DNA from 2 places in the Marinobacterium marisflavi genome. Region 1 is predicted to be linked to the other one. Evidence: predicted binding sites of a transcription regulator. Region 1 holds the regulator's gene; the other holds the start of a gene.
What was found. Region 1 encodes sigma-54, which starts transcription at its own class of promoters, with help from an activator protein. Its sites were predicted from a motif close to TGGCACNNNNNTTGCTNT; they were not measured.

Region 2: glnK (P-II family nitrogen regulator) is a predicted target of sigma-54. The motif match lies at 2,610-2,627, and genes of this name have one in related genera.

The regions. Positions count from the first base shown of each region.
Region 1 is NZ_OZ457898.1:1,083,775-1,089,688, reverse strand. Features, by position in the region: gene AC1WNR_RS05380 (KpsF/GutQ family sugar-phosphate isomerase) at 1-977, shown strand, start outside; gene AC1WNR_RS05375 (KdsC family phosphatase) at 977-1,507, shown strand; gene lptC (LPS export ABC transporter periplasmic protein LptC) at 1,504-2,082, shown strand; gene lptA (lipopolysaccharide transport periplasmic protein LptA) at 2,060-2,575, shown strand; gene lptB (LPS export ABC transporter ATP-binding protein) at 2,572-3,297, shown strand; gene AC1WNR_RS05355 (RNA polymerase factor sigma-54) at 3,330-4,889, shown strand; gene hpf (ribosome hibernation-promoting factor, HPF/YfiA family) at 4,947-5,237, shown strand; gene AC1WNR_RS05345 (PTS sugar transporter subunit IIA) at 5,253-5,711, shown strand; gene rapZ (RNase adapter RapZ) at 5,723-5,914, shown strand, end outside.
Region 2 is NZ_OZ457898.1:196,081-201,994, reverse strand. Features, by position in the region: gene rep (DNA helicase Rep) at 1-441, opposite strand, end outside; gene AC1WNR_RS00940 (YifB family Mg chelatase-like AAA ATPase) at 518-2,017, opposite strand; gene AC1WNR_RS00935 (accessory factor UbiK family protein) at 2,115-2,372, opposite strand; gene glnK (P-II family nitrogen regulator) at 2,680-3,018, shown strand; gene AC1WNR_RS00925 (ammonium transporter) at 3,045-4,301, shown strand; gene AC1WNR_RS00920 (alpha-amylase family glycosyl hydrolase) at 4,561-5,914, opposite strand, start outside.

The sequences.
Region 1 (5,914 bases):
ATAGTCCGAACCTCCCTTTTGATTTCGTCAGTGCCGGCAAACGCACTATCGACCTAGAACGCCAAGCGATACAGGACCTTCACGATACGCTCGGCGAACCCTTCACAGAGGCCTGTAAGCTAATGCTGAATTGCAAAGGCCGCGTAGTGGTGACCGGCATGGGTAAGTCTGGACATATTGGTGCCAAAATAGCGGCAACACTCGCTAGCACGGGCTCGCCCTCGTTCTTTGTTCACCCGGGCGAGGCGAGTCATGGCGATTTAGGGATGTTCACACCCGATGATGTCGTTATAGCTCTGTCAAACTCCGGAAGCTCTGCCGAAGTGGTGGCGATTTTGCCACTTCTCAAACGCAAAGGAGTTGAGTTAATCGCAATTACCGCGCGTGATAGTTCACCGCTAGCGCAAGCTGCCGATGTGGTCCTGCACATACCGATTGAGCGCGAAGCCTGCCCACTTAACCTTGCGCCAACGTCAAGCACTACGGCGCAGCTGGTTATCGGCGATGCGCTAGCCACTGCGTTGTTAGAGGCACGCGGTTTCAGCGCTGAAGACTTCGCCTTCTCCCACCCAGGTGGTGCGCTGGGGCGCAGACTCCTCCTCAAGGTCAGCGATTTGATGCATCAGGGTGAGGAGATTCCGCAGGTGGCTCCAACAGAACTGGTGCCTGCAGCGCTGCTCGAGGTAACTCGCAAACGCTTGGGTATGACGACAGTTATCCACGCCAACAGAGTTGTCGGTATTTTTACTGATGGTGACCTTCGCCGCGCAATTGATCAGGGCATTGACCTGAGCAGCACATCGATTGAGACCGTTATGACGCGCAACTTCACGACCGTGACTCAGGATATTCTGGCCGCAGAAGCGCTCCAGATTATGCAGGAGCGCAAGATAAACGCGCTGGTTGTGCTGTCTGACAGCGGCGAGCTGGTGGGCGCGCTCAACATGCACGATATGCTCGCAGCAGGGGTGATCTGATGGATGTAAGCGCAGAACTTAAGGCCAAACTCGAGCCGATCAAACTTCTTGTTATGGACGTGGATGGCATACTAACCAACGGCACGCTCAGTTTTCTAGCTGATGGCACTGAGGTGAAAACCTTCAGCATTCTGGATGGCCTAGGCCTGAAACTGCTGATGCAAAACGGTGTTGAGACAGCGATCATTACCGGTCGCAGCTCGCCGCAGGTGAAACTGCGTGCTGAGAGCCTCGGGATCAACTACACCCAGCAGGGCCGTGAAGATAAACTGATCGCACTGCAGGAGCTCTGGGAGCGTACGGGTTACAGCGCCAGTAACACCGCCTATATCGGTGACGACCTTCCTGACCTCAGTGCCATTCGAGCGAGTCAGTTTGGTGCAACAGTCCCCAATGGATACTGGCTGGTGCGTCAACATGCTGACTGGATCAGCGACAAACCAGGTGGAGCAGGTGCTGTTCGCGAGCTCTGTGATCTAATCCTCGCCGCTCAAGGCAAGCTCGATGCAGCCCTGGAGCGCTATCTTTGATCTCACTTAATCGTCTGCGTCTGATTGTCGCCTCACTGCTGGTGCTTGCCCTGCTCCTGGTGTGGCAGTTCGGCTTTCGAAGTAGCGAGACTCAGCAGACCCTCACAGACAGCGACCGACGCATCGACTGGTTTGTCAACGAGGCTTTGCTAACTCGCTACGACCTTAACGGCAAACGCAGCTCGGTCACTGATGCGCAGACGATTACCCATTTCGAGGGGCGGCGCGAAAGCGAACTGACACGCCCCTACTCTGTCGGTTTCAAGCCATCGCAAGAGGTTACGCACACCTTGAGTGCGATGCGAGCAACCTATCAGGACGATAACAGCCGCCTAGACCTTGCGGAACAGGTGGAGCTTCACCATAATCCAGAGACAGATCAGGCTGTTGCAATGTTCACGCCAAGCCTGACCTATTTCCCGAATAGCGAGCTGGCGGTCACTGAAGACCCTGTAGAGATCACCAGTAGCTCGGGTGAAACGCGGGCAATTGGTATGGAGTTTTATACTGCCGAGAACCGCATGGAACTGTTATCAACAGTAAGGGGCAACTATGTTGCAACTGAAAACCGTTAAACTCTCTACCGCTGCCCTTCTCGGCTGTTTGTGCGCCAGCAGTTTCGCACTTGAGAGCGATCGCGACCAGCCGATCTACGTGGCAGCTGACCGCGCCAGTATCGACGACAATACGGGCATCACTGTCTACACCGGCAATGTTGATATAACCCAAGGCAGCATGATCCTGCGAGGCGATCGCGTTGAGTTGCGTCGTGATGCCGAAGGCAATGTGGATCAGATCATCTCAGATGGCACACCTGCCTATTTTGAGCAGCAGCCCTCTGAGGAGCAGGCCGTCACCGTCGCGACGGGCGATAAGCTCGATTACGGGGTCGGCACGCAGTTACTGAAGATTATCGGTGACGCCAAGGTAACCCAGGCCGGCGATGAGTTTACCGGTGCTCGTATCAATTACGATATGCAGAAAGCTCTGGTAGACGCCTTCAGTGACAGCAAATCCGACAAACGTGTTCGCATGGTCATTCAGCCACGCAGTGATTCGGGTTCATGATCAGACTGGAAGCTAACGCTCTGGCTAAAGCTTACCGCGGCCGTGAAGTGATCAAAGATGTCTCACTCAGCGTTGAGCAAGGCGAGATTATCGGGCTGCTTGGTCCCAATGGTGCTGGGAAAACCACCTGTTTCTACATGATCGTCGGTCTAATTTCTGCTGATCGAGGTGCCATACGACTCCAGCAGGATGACATCACTCGCCTACCCATACATCAGCGCGCCCGCTTGGGCGTCGGCTATCTGCCACAAGAAGCTTCCGTGTTTCGCAAGCTAAGTGTCTACGATAATCTAATGGCCATTCTGGAGACACGCAAAGATCTGACTCAGGCGCAGCGTGAAGAGAAGGCTCAAGCACTACTTGAAGAGTTCCATATCACCCATATACGCGACTCCAAAGGGATGGTGCTCTCTGGCGGTGAACGCCGACGTGTGGAGATAGCCCGTGCGTTGGCCAATGATCCGAAATTTATCTTACTAGATGAACCTTTTGCCGGCGTCGATCCAATTTCAGTCAGCGACATAAAACAGACAATTCGCCACCTGAAAGATCGCGGCATCGGTGTACTAATTACCGACCACAACGTGCGCGAGACTCTCGATATCTGTGAACGCGCCTATATTGTAAGTGAGGGACGCATTCTCGCTGAGGGCAACGCTGAGGCGATATTAGCCAATCCGCAGGTGCGTCAGGCATATTTAGGGGACGAGTTTAGGCTGTAATTGTCCTGGCTCGTTTAAGTGAATAAAGAATTATGAAACAGTCTCTTCAGCTAAAAATAGGCCAGTCATTAACGATGACGCCTCAGCTTCAGCAAGCGATCCGCCTGCTGCAGCTCTCCACACTGGAGCTACAGACTGAGATACAGAATGCGCTTGAATCCAATCCGCTGCTTGAAGTAGCTGAGGAGGATGAGGGCGACGTCCAAACGAATTCCAGCGAATCAGAATCAGTAGCCAGCAGTGACTCTGCCGAAGTCAGTACGCAAGCCAGTGACGAAATTGACTCCTCCGCAGAGAGCGAGCTGAGCAGCAATGACTGGGATGATCAGCCGGACTCTAGTCAAACCGATAGCGACTGGAATGAGGGGATACCCGATGAGCTGGCGACAGATAGCTCATGGGACGACACTTACCAAACCAGCACCACCACAAGCACGGCAACGCGCGACGATGACTGGACGCCCGGCGATAACGACACGCTGCAAGACACGCTGCAAGATCACCTAAGCTGGCAGCTCAACTTGACTCGTATGAGCGAGTTGGATCGTTTTATCGCTGAGGCTTTCATTGATGCTATCGACGGCGACGGCTACCTGACAACCGACTGCGGCGATATTCTGCTGCAGTGTCAGGAGCAGTACCCTGAAGAGTTCATGGATGTCGAGATGGACGAAGTCGAGGCGGTGTTGCACCGACTACAGCAGTTCGACCCTCCTGGGGTCGCTGCACGCGACCTGAGCGAGTGCCTGACGATTCAGCTCAAACAGCTCTCTCCTGATACCCCTCTGCGCCCAGAGGCGTTGAGATTGTGCCGTGATTATCTGGCGCTTTTGGGCAACCGCGACTATAAATCAATTATGCGTCGGATGCGGATTAAGGAAGATAGCCTTCAAGCCGTTATTGAACTAATTCAAACACTTAACCCACACCCCGGCTCGATTATCACCGAGAATGCGGCCGAGTATGTCATTCCTGATGTGCTGGTACGTAAAGTACAAGGGGATTGGGTGGTCAGCTTAAATAGCGAAGTGTCGCCAGAACTCCGAATCAACGATCAGTATGCGGACTTGATCAAGCGCGGTGATACCAGCGCACAGAACCAGTACCTACGCGATAACCTTCAAGAGGCGCGTTGGTTCCTGAAGAGTTTACAGAGTCGTAACGAAACCCTGCTGAAAGTCGCCTCACAGATTGTTGCCAAACAGATCGGCTTCTTGGAGCGCGGTGATGAGGGGATGGTACCGCTGGTTTTGCATGACATCGCTGAGGCGGTAGAGATGCACGAATCAACGATCTCACGTGTCACTACGCAGAAGTACATGCATACGCCACGCGGCGTCTTCGAACTGAAGTACTTCTTCTCTAGCCACATCAGCACAGTCGATGGCGGTTCGGCTTCATCGACAGCCATCCGCGCTGTCATCCGTAAGCTGGTCGATGATGAAGATAGCCGTAAGCCCCTGAGCGATAGCAAGATAGCCAAAATACTTGAAGATCAAGGTTTCAATGTAGCCAGACGGACAATTGCAAAGTATCGTGAGGTATTGAACATACCACCGTCAAATGAACGCAAACGACTGGTTTCGCAATAGATTTTTTGAGGCAGGGCGGGCCTCTACCCTATTCCGCCCGGTACGAGGAGAAGTCATATGCAAATTAACATCACCGGACATCATGTAGAGCTGACTGAAAGCATGAGCGAATACGTGCGTACCAAATTTGACAAACTAGAGCGCCACTTCGACAACATCCAGAGTGCTCAGGTTACCCTTAGCGTGGAGAAGCAGGGTCAGAAAGCTGAGGCCGATATTCATTTGGCCGGCGGTCAGGTTGTCGCCTCACATGAGCACGATGATATGTATGCCGCGATTGATGCGATGGTGGACAAACTTGACCGCCAGATCATCAAGCACAAAGAGAAAATGAAATCACACAAATAAGTGAAGTAATAGACAATGCAACTTGGAGAACTGCTAATCAGTTCAGCGACCCAACAGGGTGCTGACATTGCTAGCAAAAAGCGTGTCTTAGAGGTGGCCAGCGAGATGCTGGCCACTTCCGTTAATGGCACCGATGCTGACACTATTTTTTCTGGACTACTTAACCGCGAACGCTTAGGCAGCACAGGCCTAGGGTCAGGGGTTGGGATTCCCCACTGTCGCATTGCCGGAGCCGACAAACCGGCTGCTGCGTTGCTGACACTGACTAAACCCATCGACTTTGATGCGATAGACAGCCAACCCGTCGACCTAATCTGCGCTTTGATCGTTCCGGACGACGGCAACGATGAGCATCTAAAAACGCTAGCGGGCCTCGCTGAACTATTCAGCAACCCGAAAGCGCTTAACGAACTGCGCCAGAGTCCCAACAGTGATGCGCTATTCAACAACGCTCAATCCCTGTCTAGAGCCTAGAGATAATTAAGATGCGACTCGTAGTAATCAGCGGACGCAGCGGATCGGGTAAAACCACTGCACTTCAGGCACTGGAGGATGTGGGTTTCTACTGCATCGATAACCTGCCTGCCAGTTTGCTGCCGATGCTAGTCGATCAAATGAATTCCAACTCAAATGGCCCACGGCGAATTGCGGTCGGCATCGATGCTCGTAATCAGTTT
Region 2 (5,914 bases), 890 kb from region 1:
GATCATCTCGTTCTTCCACGCAGAGATCTGATTCTGCACGGTATTCACGTGGTCGGCATCCTCATCATGATGCAGCAGTAGATCACGTATCAGGATGCGCGAATCCTGATCATCAAAAAGAGAAAAGCCCGGTTTCATTCCCAGCGCTCTGTGCTCACGCCGAATGATGGTGAGCCCAAGGTTGTGGAAAGTTGAGACCGTCAAACCGCGACTCGCCTTCCCTTGCACCAGTTGCAGCACACGCTCTTTCATCTCGCGCGCTGCTTTGTTGGTAAATGTGACCGCAGCGATATTGCGCGCCTCGATGCCGCAGGTTTCGATTAGGTAGGCGATCTTGCGGGTGATTACACTGGTTTTGCCCGAACCTGCACCGGCCAGCACCAACAGCGGCCCGCCGATATATTCGACAGCTTCTTTTTGGCGTGGATTGAGTCGTGACATGCAGTGTACTCGGCAGTGTTATGCGGGCGACAAGTTTACACCCTCAGCCGGGCATTCCCAATGCCAGTGACCTAAGCTAATGACGATAGCTCAGCGCCTGCAACAAGTGTGACTCCTCTATATGCTGAGCTTGCTGCATATCGGCTAGCGTCCGCGCCACGCGCAACAATCGGTGGGTGCTTCGGGCGGAGAGCTTGAGCTTAGAGCTGGCATCAATATAGAGCTGCTGCAGCGGCTCTGAGTGACTCAGCAGTGCCTGCACCGCCTCCATATCTAATTGTGAATTGAGACACCCCTGACGCTGAAGTTGTACTTCTCGGGTTCGCGATACCCTCGCTCGCACATCAGCGCTGCCCTCCATCGGTTGAGATGCTCGAATCAGATCCTCCTGATCAACTGCCTCCAATGTGAGTTGCAGATCAAAGCGATCTCGCAAAGGGCCTGAGAGACGCGCCTGATAACGCTCAATCGCGGTTAGCGCGCAGACACAGCGGTCACTGCCGTCGCCGTAGTAGCCACAAGGACAGGGATTGAGCGCCGCAATCAGCATAAAGCGAGCAGGAAAGGTAAAACGTGCTTTAGCCCGCGCTATCGTGACCGCGCCCGTTTCCAGTGGTTCGCGCAACATATCCAGTGTACTGCGTGAACTCTCCGCCACCTCATCGAGAAATAGCACACCATTATGGGCCAGCGACACCTCTCCTGGGCGAGGGATCGAGCCACCCCCAATAATGGCAGTAGCCGAAGCGCTGTGGTGCGGCGATCGAATCGGTGGCAGGCCTGCAAAGAGCGAATCTATCGGCTTACCGGTGATCGAGTGCAGTGCAGCGGCTTCGCGCGCCTGTTGCGGTGTCAGCGGTGGCAGAATACCCGGTAACGCATGCGCTAGAAGGCTTTTGCCACTGCCTGGCGGGCCCTGCATCAGTAAATTGTGTGCTCCACTTGCTGTCAGCTCTAGCGCAAAGCGCGCACTCAGTTGCCCGCGAATCTGCGACAGCTCTTGGGAGGCGTGCTCGGCATTTTCAGCGCCGCACAGAGCCGGATCTGGTTGCTGAGTTTCGATGTCAGCCTGCTGCAGACGATGGCAAAGCTCCAACAAATTGGCAACCCCACTCAGCACCGAACAGCCCGCCAACCCGGCCTCTGCGTACTGTTCGGGCGCAACAACGGCAGCGCTATCGCTCTGCTGACAGGCCAGCAGCGCTGGGAACAGACCTGATACCGGACGCAACTGGCCGTCTAACCCAAGCTCGGCATAGAGCTCCAACTGCTGCAGATGAGCGCTATTGATCTGGTTCGAGGCTTGCAAAATACCCAACGCGATCGCCAAGTCGAATCGGCCACCCTCTTTGGGGATATCTGCCGGTGCCAGACTCACAGTGATGCGCCGCTGAGGATAATCGAAACCGGATAACAACAGCGCGCTGCGCACCCGCTCACGGCTTTCGCGGACAGCGGTTTCAGCTAGGCCAACAATTGTGAAGTGGGGGAGTCCCCCGGAGAGGTGCACCTCAACGCTTACCAGCGGTGCATCGATACCGAGCTGCGCCCGGGTTTTTAGTTTAGCTAGGGCCATGACACCATCCTTGTGTCTCTGTTCAGAACTGCTTTTCAGTGTAGCAGCAGATCTGGACCCTGTTATTAAAGCCGCTTTTTAAGCTGCAGCTAGAAGCCTACTGCTGCTCATTCAGGCGCGCTTCAAGAGCGGCAACCTGCGCTTCGAGCTGCTCAAGTTTCTCTCGGGTTCGACTCAGAACAGCCGCCTGGGCATCAAATTCATCCCGGGTCACCAGATCTAGCTTAGAAAAACTGCTCTGCAACATCTGCTTGATCTGCTGCTGTAGCATCTCCTGCCCCGGAAGATCTGGTCGAGATTGCATGAACTGCGCCATTCCAGCACTGATTGACTCGAAAACCTTGGGATCGATCATCTTTTTCATCTCCAGAAAAAACGCCAAAAAAGAGCACACAGTATACCAGCCGCTAGCCACACCCCCCAATTGAATACACAGGCTGTCTGCACCATCTCGCAATGCACCAAAATAGTGCGCGCACCAAATATGTGCACGCATCACTCTCCAAAAAGGTGCACAGACTTTTTCCTAAGAACTTTCCCCACGCATAAAAACACTTATAACTCATTGTTTATAAATAATTTTATTAATAGTTGGCACGACTTACGCAATCCCAGACATACGAATTCGAAAAAGACCGATTTTCTTTCTAAGGAGAACAGACATGAAATTAGTGTCAGCCGTTATCAAGCCCTTCAAGCTCGACGACGTGCGTGAAGCACTGTCAGAGATTGGTGTGCAGGGCATCACCGTCACAGAAGTTAAAGGCTTCGGCCGCCAGAAGGGCCACACCGAGCTCTACCGGGGCGCCGAGTATGTTGTCGACTTCCTCCCTAAAGTTCGTTTAGACGCTGCTGTCTCTGACGAGCTGGTAGATCAGGTTGTCGAGGCGATCACTAAAGCAGCTCACACCGGCAAGATCGGCGACGGCAAGATCTTTGTCTCTGAGCTGGAACAGGTTATCCGCATCCGTACCGGCGAAGCCGGCAACGACGCACTTTAATTTTGCTGCCATTGGAGGACTGAACAATGGAAGAGATGCTCAACACAACAGCTGTGGATGTAACTCAGCTCAAGTATGCACTAGACACCTTCTACTTCCTGGTGTGTGGTGCCCTAGTCATGTGGATGGCTGCTGGCTTCGCGATGCTCGAAGCAGGTCTGGTCCGTTCTAAAAACACAACTGAAATTCTAACCAAGAACATCGCGCTCTACGCGATCGCTTCTATCATGTACTTCGTCAGCGGCTACGCAATCATGTACGGCGGCGAGTACTTCCTGTCCGGTATCACTGGCGATGGCTTCTCCGGTGACGAGCCTGCAACCTATGCGCCATCGGCAGACTTCTTCTTCCAGGTGGTATTCGTCGCAACGGCTATGTCTATCGTCTCGGGTGCAGTTGCTGAGCGTATGAAGCTTTGGGCATTCCTAGTCTTCGCAGTTGTCATGACTGGTTTCATTTACCCTATGGAGGGTTCATGGACTTGGGGCGGCAACGCTGTCTTTGGCATGTACACTCTGGGTGACCTCGGATTCTCTGACTTCGCAGGTTCAGGCATCGTACACATGGCTGGTGCAGCTGCTGCTCTGGCGGGTGTTCTGGTACTGGGTGCTCGTAAAGGCAAGTACGGCAAGAACGGTGAGATCAATGCGATCCCAGGTGCTAACCTGCCACTGGCTACCCTGGGTACATTCATCCTGTGGTTGGGATGGTTTGGCTTCAACGGTGGTTCGGTTCTGGCGACTTCTGATGTTGCGAACTCAAACGCTGTCGCAGTTGTCTTCATGAACACTAACGCTGCTGCCGCAGGCGGTGCTGTTGCTGCCCTGATCGTAGCTCGCATGCTATTCGGCAAAGCTGACCTGACAATGGCACTGAACGGTGCGCTGGCTGGTCTGGTAGCTATTACAGCTGAACCTTCTACTCCTTCTGCACTTCAGGCTCACATCTTTGGTGCGCTGGGTGGCGTACTGGTAGTCTTCTCTATCCTGACTCTTGATAAGATGAAGATTGATGATCCAGTCGGTGCGATCTCTGTACACGGTGTTGTAGGTCTGCTGGGTCTGCTTCTGGTACCAGTAACTAACGATGGCTCTAGCTTCTCTGGCCAGCTGATCGGCGCAGGTACCATCTTCGTTTGGGTATTCGTAGTCAGCCTGATCGTATGGACCATCATCAAAGCTGTGATGGGTGTACGAGTAAGCGAAGAGGAAGAGTACGAAGGTGTAGATATCTCTGAATGTGGTATGGAAGCGTACCCAGAGTTCACCACTACTCGCAAGTAACCCACATCTGTTGACCGCGGCTGAAGGACTCAGCCGCCCTCTCCAGCCCCAGCCTTCCAGCTGGGGCTTTTTTGTGCATGGACGCACTTATACCCGTCCGGGCACAGGTGCCGCGAAGCACAAGGATGTGCGAGAGCGGCGCCGTAAGTCTGGAATTAGCCCGACGGATGTACTGTATATCGGCAGTGCAGGAGCACACTGCCGGGGCTCGTGGGCCACCGCTTAAAGTTAAGCACTGAGAGACCTGCGCAACATCACCCTACTTTGTCCGCATCACTACCCTGTACTCACCAGGCTGCAATTCAGCACCCGGCACACCGAACACCAACTCACCCGGCACTTCATCTACAACGGCACTGGTTGAACCTAGATTGATATCCACTCGCACCATCTGCTTATCTAAGCTGCGCTCATAAGCCAACAGGGGCTCGGCTGCATCAACAAACCTAAACTCACCGCGACGCACAACATCGTTACGCTTGCGCCAACTCAGCAAGCGCACATAGAAAGCGTGCAGCGATGCGCTATTCGAAACCTGCTGATCCACCGCTTTCGCCAAGTGCTCAGGCGATACAGGCAACCAAGGTTTGGCATCGGAAAATCCCGCATTCACAGCCTCAGCGTTCCATACCATCGGCGTCCGGCAACCATCTCTACCTTTATATTCAGGCCAGAAGGTAATGCCCGGGGGATCGACCAGATCCTCAAACGCCAAGTCCGCCTCGGTTAGGCCCAGTTCCTCGCCCTGATAGATGCAGGGTGTACCAAACAGAGTCGCAAGCAGTACCGCATGACTCTCCAGCGCGCTGCGACTCGCCTCCGCCTCACCGTCAACCAACCAGCGGCTCGCTGTACGTTTGACGTCGTGATTTGAAGTCGCCCAACAAGGCCAGCTCTCGGTTTGATTCTCAACAAAGGGCATCACCTGCTCAGTGATAAACTCAGCTGAGTGGTCTGGCCCCATCAACGCGAAGCTGTAGGCGGTATGCAGTTTGTCATCGCCCAGTGTGTACTCGAGCATCCGCTCTATCTGCCGCTCACAACCAATCTCTCCAAGCAGTACCGCCTGGTAGCCGTCACAGAGTTCGCGCATACGCCCCAACCAGACAATATTTTCCGGGCGAGACTTGTCATAGTAGTGATGCTGATGATCATAAACCGAGTGCGAGCGATCGCTTGGATCCTGCGTTATGCTGGATATGTTCGGCGGATTGTCGCGTAGGCGCTGATCGTGGAAATAGTAGTTCACGGTATCGAGGCGAAAACCATCCACGCCAAGATCCAGCCAGAACTTCATCGTTGCAAGAATTGCATCCTGCACCTCAGGTTCATGGAAATTGAGATCCGGCTGTTCCGTCAGAAAGTTATGCAGATAATACTGCCTGCGGCGCGCATCCCACTGCCAAGCAGTGCCGCCGAAGATTGATAGCCAGTTCGTTGGTGGAGTGCCATCATCTTTCGGATCGGACCAGACATACCAGTTGGCTTTGTCGTTGGTTCGGTTCTTTCGACTCTCAACAAACCAGGGGTGTTGGTCAGATGTGTGGCTAAGCACCTGGTCGATAATAATGCGCAATCCAAGTGAGTGGGCTTTCTCTACCAGTTTTTTGAAG